Regions from separate parts of the Enterobacter sp. JH25 genome, predicted to be linked through region 1. Evidence: predicted binding sites of a transcription regulator. Region 1 holds the regulator's gene; the other holds the start of a gene.
What was found. Region 1 encodes LexA, which represses DNA repair genes until DNA is damaged. Its sites were predicted from a motif close to TNCTGTATGTACATACAGNA; they were not measured.
Positions count from the first base shown of each region.

Region 2: the regulator LexA is predicted to act here: its motif matches at 2,381-2,400, upstream of L2Y28_RS09565 (YebG family protein).

Region 1 covers NZ_CP091319.1:306,573-310,485, forward strand. The annotation lists gene plsB (glycerol-3-phosphate 1-O-acyltransferase PlsB) at 1-1,547, opposite strand, end outside; gene L2Y28_RS01480 (diacylglycerol kinase) at 1,702-2,070, shown strand; gene lexA (transcriptional repressor LexA) at 2,179-2,787, shown strand; gene dinF (MATE family efflux transporter DinF) at 2,851-3,913, shown strand, end outside.
Region 2 covers NZ_CP091319.1:1,999,016-2,002,928, forward strand. The annotation lists gene L2Y28_RS09550 (alpha/beta hydrolase) at 1-254, opposite strand, end outside; gene L2Y28_RS09555 (LysR family transcriptional regulator) at 369-1,253, shown strand; gene catA (type A chloramphenicol O-acetyltransferase) at 1,340-1,999, shown strand; gene L2Y28_RS09565 (YebG family protein) at 2,056-2,367, opposite strand; gene dmsD (Tat proofreading chaperone DmsD) at 2,476-3,090, opposite strand; gene L2Y28_RS09575 (dimethyl sulfoxide reductase anchor subunit family protein) at 3,136-3,913, opposite strand, start outside.

The DNA.
Region 1 (3,913 bases):
ATGCGTACCATCAGCTCGGATGCAATGCCGTTGACCGTTGGCGTCAGCCAGGCCGGACGTACCGCTTCGATAGGATCAATAGACTCGCGCCACTCCGGAACATGATGGTTCAGATACGTCATCAGCGGCAGGGGCTCGCCAAAGTTCACGTAGCCCTGACCGAGGTTGCGCAATTTACTCAGACCACGCAGCATCTGCGGCAGACTCTCTTTCTCTTTGGTCGCACCGCGCAGCTCTTTCGCGTAGGTGCCCACTTCCATCACGTGTTCATAACCGATGTAAATAGGCACCAGCGTGATAGGACGCGTACCGCCACGCAGCATGGCCTGAATGGTCATCGACAGCGTGCCGGTCTTCGGATCGAGCAGACGACCGGTACGGGAGCGACCGCCTTCAACAAAGTACTCCACGGAATAACCGCGGCTGAACAGCTCGCCCAGATACTCCCTGAAGACGGTGGAGTAGAGCTTGTTACCCTTGAAGGTACGACGAATGAAGAACGCACCCAGACGGCGGAAAATCGGACCTGCTGGCCAGAAGTTCAGGTTGATACCGGCAGCAATATGCGGCGGCACCAGGCCCTGGTGATAGAGCACGTAAGAGAGCAGCAGGTAGTCCATGTGGCTGCGGTGGCAGGGCACATAGACAATCTCGTGGCCGTCATGCGCTAACTGACGCACGCGCTCGGCGTTGTGGACGTTAATCCCCTGATAGAGGCGGTTCCACGTGAAACCGAGGATACGGTCAGAGAGACGAATCATCTCGTAGGAGAAGTTCGCGGCGATCTCTTCCATCAGCGCGATTGCGTTCTGCTGCGCTTTCTCGTGCGAAATCTTCTTGCTGCGCGCTTCGTCTTCTACGGCACGGGCAATCGCTTTGGAAGCCAGCAGCTTGTTAAACAGATCCTGACGCGCCGGGAGACGTGGCCCAACGGCCGCCAGACGCTGACGTGCAAAGTGCATTCGCGCAACGCGCGCCAGCTTTTGCGCAATGATTTTGTCAGTACCGTGTTCATCCGCCATGCGGCGCAGTGAAACGGAAGGCGAGAAGCGAACAAAGCTGTCGCGTCCCAGCCATGAGACGGCGAAGAATTTCTGAATGCCGTTGAGCATACGCAGCGGCGGGTTCTCTTCCCCTTTTTCACGCCCCGGACGACGGCCAAACATCACCGACACCGGCACCATCTGCACGTCCAGATCGGGGTTGCTGCGGTGCAGATCGAGGTAATCATGGAACAGCTTAATGGACTCTTCTTTCGGCGTGTAATAGGTGAACACGCGCGGTCCGCCATGGATGAACACGTAGCGCGGCAGCAGCGTACCGTCGACTTCCAGCGGTTCAAGCGGGTCAGGTAAATCGTGCGCCAGACATTGAGCGCGAAGCGTTAGCAGGTCTGCCTTCGAGTTATAAGGCAAAACGTACATAATAGGGCGCGACGTATCGAGCCCTAATTCCAGCGCAGGTTCTGCTGGGATAGACTTACTTTTTACCAGTACGCTTAATGGTAAATTAAGTAATTTGTAGTAAATTCGTGGCCAGCCGGACATAAACGATGTAAAGCCTCTGGTTAATAATGCAATTGCGGCGCAAGGATAACAGAATGCGCGCAAAATTTCTGTTGTTACCCGTCATACTTCAGGTCGCAGCAAAACGCGCTGCGGCTTTAGTTACTGACGCTATTTATCATAAAAGGTTCTTTTAATGGCCAATAATACCACTGGGTTAACTCGAATCATTAAAGCTGCCGGTTATTCATGGAAAGGTTTCCGCGCCGCATGGGTTAATGAAGCCGCTTTCCGCCAGGAAGCGGTTGCCGCAATCGTTGCCGTTGTCATCGCCTGCTTCCTTGATGTTGATGCTATCACCCGCGTACTGCTCATCGGATCTGTCCTTCTGGTGATGATAGTGGAAATTCTGAATAGCGCTATTGAGGCCGTTGTTGACCGAATCGGGTCGGAATTCCATGAACTGTCTGGCCGGGCGAAAGACATGGGTTCCGCTGCCGTACTGCTGTCGATTATCACGGCGGCGATCACCTGGGTCACGCTACTTTGGTCGCATTTCCGATGAGCCTCGAGGAATAATTAAGTCCCTGGTTTTTTGTGCAGTTTTTGGTTCCAAAATCGCCTTTGACTGTATATACTCACAGCATAACTGTATATACACCCAGGGGGCGGTATGAAAGCGTTAACGACCAGGCAGCAAGAGGTGTTTGATCTCATTCGGGATCATATCGGCCAGACGGGTATGCCACCCACGCGTGCAGAAATTGCGCAGCGTCTGGGCTTCCGTTCTCCTAATGCTGCCGAAGAGCACCTTAAGGCGCTTGCGCGTAAGGGCGTGATTGAGATTGTTTCCGGCGCCTCACGCGGCATCCGTCTGCTGGTGGAAGAAGAGAGCGGTATTCCGCTGGTGGGTCGCGTAGCCGCAGGTGAACCTCTGCTGGCGCAGCAGCACATCGAAGGGCACTATCAGGTTGACCCAGGCATGTTCAAGCCGAGCGCCGATTTCCTGCTGCGCGTTAGCGGAATGTCCATGAAAGATATCGGTATTCTGGATGGCGATCTGCTGGCGGTACACAAAACGCAGGACGTGCGTAACGGGCAAGTCGTGGTGGCGCGCATTGATGATGAAGTGACGGTTAAGCGCCTGAAAAAACAAGGCAATACCGTGCAGCTTCTGCCTGAAAACAATGAATTCCCCCCGATTGTGGTGGATCTCCGCGAGCAGAGCTTCTCTATTGAAGGGCTGGCGGTCGGCGTTATCCGCAACGGTGAATGGCTGTAATCTCTTCCTGACAGGCTGTAGTTCCTCTACAGCCTGGCCTGTTTTCTGATTCCGGTAATTTCCATGGCATTGCTAACTTCTGCCGATAAGGCGTTGTGGCGTCTTGCGCTACCGATGATTTTTTCCAATATTACCGTTCCTCTGCTGGGGCTGGTGGATACGGCGGTTATCGGGCATCTCGATTCGCCGATTTATCTTGGCGGCGTCGCGATCGGCGCAACGGCGACCAGCTTCCTCTTTATGCTGCTGCTTTTTCTGCGCATGAGTACGACAGGCCTGACGGCCCAGGCGTATGGTGCAAAAGATCCTCTGCGTCTGGCGCGTGCGCTGGTTCAGCCGCTCATTCTGGCATTCGGTGCCGGCGCGTTAATCGTTCTGTTGCGTACGCCGCTGATTGATCTTGCGCTCCATATTGTAGGTGGCAGCGATGCCGTACTGGAACAGGCCCGGCGGTTCCTCGAAATTCGCTGGCTCAGCGCGCCCGCTTCACTGGCAAACCTGGTCCTGCTGGGCTGGCTGCTGGGCGTGCAGTACGCCCGCGCGCCGGTGATCCTACTGGTGGTGGGCAACCTGCTTAACATTGTGCTCGATCTCTGGCTGGTGATGGGACTGCACATGAACGTCCGGGGCGCGGCGCTGGCTACGGCAATTGCCGAGTACGGGACGCTGCTGATCGGTTTGGGGATGGTCTGGCGCGTGCTGGCGATGCGCGGTATCACCCTGGATCTGCTGAAATCGGCCTGGCGCGGCAATATGCGTAAGCTGCTGGCGCTCAATCGCGACATCATGCTCCGTTCGCTCCTGCTGCAACTCTGCTTCGGCGCATTAACCGTTTTTGGTGCCCGTCTTGGGCCTGAGATCGTCGCCGTCAACGCAGTGCTCATGACGTTACTGACCTTTACCGCTTACGCGCTGGATGGTTTTGCTTACGCCGTCGAGGCGCATTCAGGGCAGGCTTATGGCGCGCGTGAAAGCGGCCAGTTACGCGAAGTCTGGCGTGCTGCCTGTCGTCAGGCGGGTCTGGTGGCGCTGGTCTTTGCTCTGGTTTACGCCTGTTTTGGTGGGCATATTGTCGCGCTTCTCACCTCGTTGCCCGCGCTACGTGAGCTGGCCGATCGCTACATCC
Region 2 (3,913 bases), 1.7 Mb from region 1:
ATCGCCGCCAGTTTATGGTCGCCGTTGTTCCTGGGAATGTACAGATCGCCCACCAGGGTGATCCCGTACCGGTTCTGGAACGTCACTTTGCGGTGGTTGACTTTATTGCTCTCGGCGAAGGTTTTATCCCAGGTTGTCACCATCGAAACGGGGGCGTTAGGATTTAGCGTTTCTGCATAACTCATTGTTGTCACTCCACTTAATGATGCGCATAACAGCAGCGCAACGGACAGTTTTTGGGTGAATGTTTTCATAAGAGGTACCGTGTGTTGTTGTAATGAGGCCATTATAGTTAGCAGAAATAGTGCTGATTAGAGGCCTGAAGCTGCTAGGATTAATATCATTTTGTTATGAATTGACGAGGCATGATGGCGAAGCGGGAAAACTATAATGAGCTGTATCTCTTTATCCAGGTGGTGCGGGAGGGAAGCTTTACGGCAGCCGCACAGCGGCTCGGGCTGGCGCAATCCGGCATCAGCCGATCGGTTCGCGAGCTGGAAGAGCGGCTGGGCGTTCAGCTTCTGGTGCGTACTACGCGCAAGCTGTCGCTGACACACGCCGGGGAACAGCTTTACCAGACCGCCGGTTCCGCCTTTGATGCGCTTGATACCGGGTTGACCAGACTGGCGCATTACCGCCAGACGCCGTCCGGCACGGTGCGCATTAATGCCAGCCAGCACGCCATCGAGAAATGTCTTCTGCCAAAGCTCGCTATCTTCAAACAGCGTTACCCGGATATCCGTCTGGAATTGATGAATGAGAGCCGGTTCGTGGATATCATTGCGGAGCGATTCGACGCGGGCGTCCGGCTGGGACCGGAGGTGGGACAAGGAATGATTGCGGTGCGCATCACGCCCGATATGGAGATGGCTGTGGTTGCCGCCCCGGCGCATTTTCGGCGCTATGGTTTCCCGCAGACGCCCGCCGATCTGGATGCTCATCCCTGCATTGCCTACCAGTTTGCAGACGGTAACCACTATCAATGGGAGCTTGTTCAGGACGGGAAACGAGTTACGCACCGGCCTGAGGGGCAATGGGCCTTTTCCGACAGCTACATGGAGGCCGAAGCGGCCCGGCTGGAACTCGGGCTGGCCTATGTCCCGGTTGAGCTGGTGTCTGACGATCTGGAGCGTGGCACGCTTATACGCGTCTTACAGCGCTACAGCCTGCGGATGGAAGGGCTTTACCTCTATTTTCCGCACCGCAACGTGTCCCCGGCGCTGAGAGCGGTTATTGATACGTTGAAAATTTAAGGCAGCCTCTGCTCGACGGTCTATACAGCTCCTGGGTTTGTGGTACGCTACTATTTTATATAGCGCTGCTTAATTAAGGCAAAGAAATGACAAAAATAACGCCAGAATATACGGCTGTAGACTTATCGAGTTGGGCAAGGAAAGAACATTTTGAAGTCTTTCAGAGCTTTGCTCAATGCACGATTAACCAAACGGTTCAGCTGGATATCACTGCGCTGCTGAAGCATATCAAACAGGTTGGCTGGAAATTTTATCCTTCGATTATTTCCCTTATTTCGACAGTCGTTAACCGCCATTCTGAGTTCCGTATGGCTATGAAGAATAATGAGCTTGTAATATGGAATGAGGTGCATCCCAGCTATACCCTTTTCCATAAAGAGACGGAGACGTTTTCATCATTATGGAGTCACTTCGACGGGAATATTCATCACTTTCAGAACGTTTATGCAGAAGACGTTTCTCTCTATGGTGATAATCTTGCCTACTGGCCCAAAGAAGAGTACCGGGAAAATATATTCTTCATATCGGATATTCCGTGGGTCAGTTTTACCAGTTTTAATATCAACGTGGCTAACATGCAGAACTTTTTTGCGCCCATGTTCACGTTTGGAAAATACTTTAACCAGGATGGAAAAGTCTTGTTGCCTTTCGCCGTTCAGGTTCATCATTCTGTCTGTGATGGTTTCCATGTGGCCAGACTAATCAACGAGTTGCAAGAGTTGTGTGATAATTTACCGCACTATTAAGCCGCGAGCCGTTTCCGGCCCGCGGCAGCAGGACAGGTGATGAGTCGTTCTGACGATCAGGCGGCTTTGACGGCCCGGATTTTTTTGCTGCTATCCGCCTCTGGCGCTGTTTTATCCGTTGCAGCATTGAGCTCGGGAAGCTTGCTGGTACGCAGGATATGCTGCACGGACTCTTTCTGCTCGGCAAGATACAGACCAAGGTTTTCCGCCTGCGTTTCATCCATCTGCATTCCGCTTTGCAGCAGCCAGTCGGTGAACGCTTCTGCCATGTCGAGCAGTTTGTCGTGAGCGTCAGCCTCTTTCTTACTGGCAAAAGTCATTTTCTCTTCACCTTTTCTTACGACCACGAATTTTGTTTCAACAGCCATTTTGCACCTCCAGTACTGTAATTATATACAGTATAGCAGTTCCGGATCTGCGTTGCAGCAAAAATGTCCGAACCTGGCTTACACAACGGATGTACAAGCCAGGAGCTGTTATCGGTACAGCGTTTTTTCTGCAATCGGGATCAGCAAAGTGGACTGCCATTCTGCCAGCGTCAGCTGGGCAAGTTTACCCAGCGCCGTGTAGAACGGATGGGCCGCGTTTTCAACGAATACGCTAAGGAAACGCGTGCTCCACGGCAGCAGATGCCAGGCCATAAGCTGGTCGCGTTCTGTGTCGCGACCGTTCTCGGCAAGCCATGCCGCCAGCATCAGCAACGTTCCGAAGTGATCTTCCGGCTCATTCTGCTGCATCTCAAAGGCGATATGGTTTTCACGCATCCACTGGCGCAATGCAAGGGTCGAATCGCCAAACAGCACGGACTCGCGATCGAGCCAGACGGAGCCCCACGGGGGGGCGGGCAGGGCATACGGGCCAATAAACAGACGCTGCCAGGCGTCTTTCAACGCTTCGTCCGACGGGTTCTTAAACATACTGGCCACGGGCTGCAGGCTTTCCTGCGCCAGCGGCCAGTCCTGCATCCAGTCACCTGCGGTCAGGGCACTCACCAGCGGTGCGGTCTGCTCGCTGTCAGGGGCAAAATAAAACAGCGCGCCCAGTACCCGGGCGCTGAACGCGAACGATTCGCGGTGTGAGACGTCATTCATTACAACTTTCCTTATTTGTGCGCGGGGGTAGCCCGCGCACCTGTGTTAACCTGCAATTGCTAACCCAGCGGTCATATGCAAACCATAAAATAGCCCACGGCCAATCATTTCACCCACAGCCACCAGCACGAAACCTGCAAACAGGCCGAGCGTTTTCGGTTCCTGACGACGAATAAGTGGACAGATCCAGCAGCCTAAACCCGCCGCCAGCAGCGCGATGCGCCATACCTGAAGCGAACCATAATCCGGCAGCAGGGCGTTAGCCTGCTGGATAGAACTCTGGATCGTCCCCAGCGTATTGCTTTGCAACACGACGACCGCCACGCAGGCGATGAGTGCCAGTACGCTGACAGACGCGGCAAGGGTACCTTTGTATGTCACGTTTGCGACCCGCAGAAGCAGCGCGGCCAGCATCGGGCCAGTAAGAGCCATCGTCAGGAAGAAGGCCAACGTGGTGTAGCCCGTATACCAGGTCGGAACGGTATCGATCTGATAGACCCGGGTCATCGCCCAGACAAAAACGACACCCAGGAGCTGGCTGACAACCAGCCAGATTTTGCCCAGAGCTGGGGGCATTTTACCGATAACCGACACCAGCCACCAGAAACCGCCCACGGCAAAGAAGATCGAACCCGCCGCGATCTCATTACTCAGCGCTGACGCTCCCACGCGGTTAAGCGAGTTGAAGGCGCGCAGCGGGGAGCCAAGATGCAGTACCGAGGCCATAAACCCAATACCCATTACCAGCCAGAGAAAAAACAGGCTGCGCACGATGCGTATTCTGGCCTTGTCATCACCTTCATTCAGCCAGGCGAAGCCCATC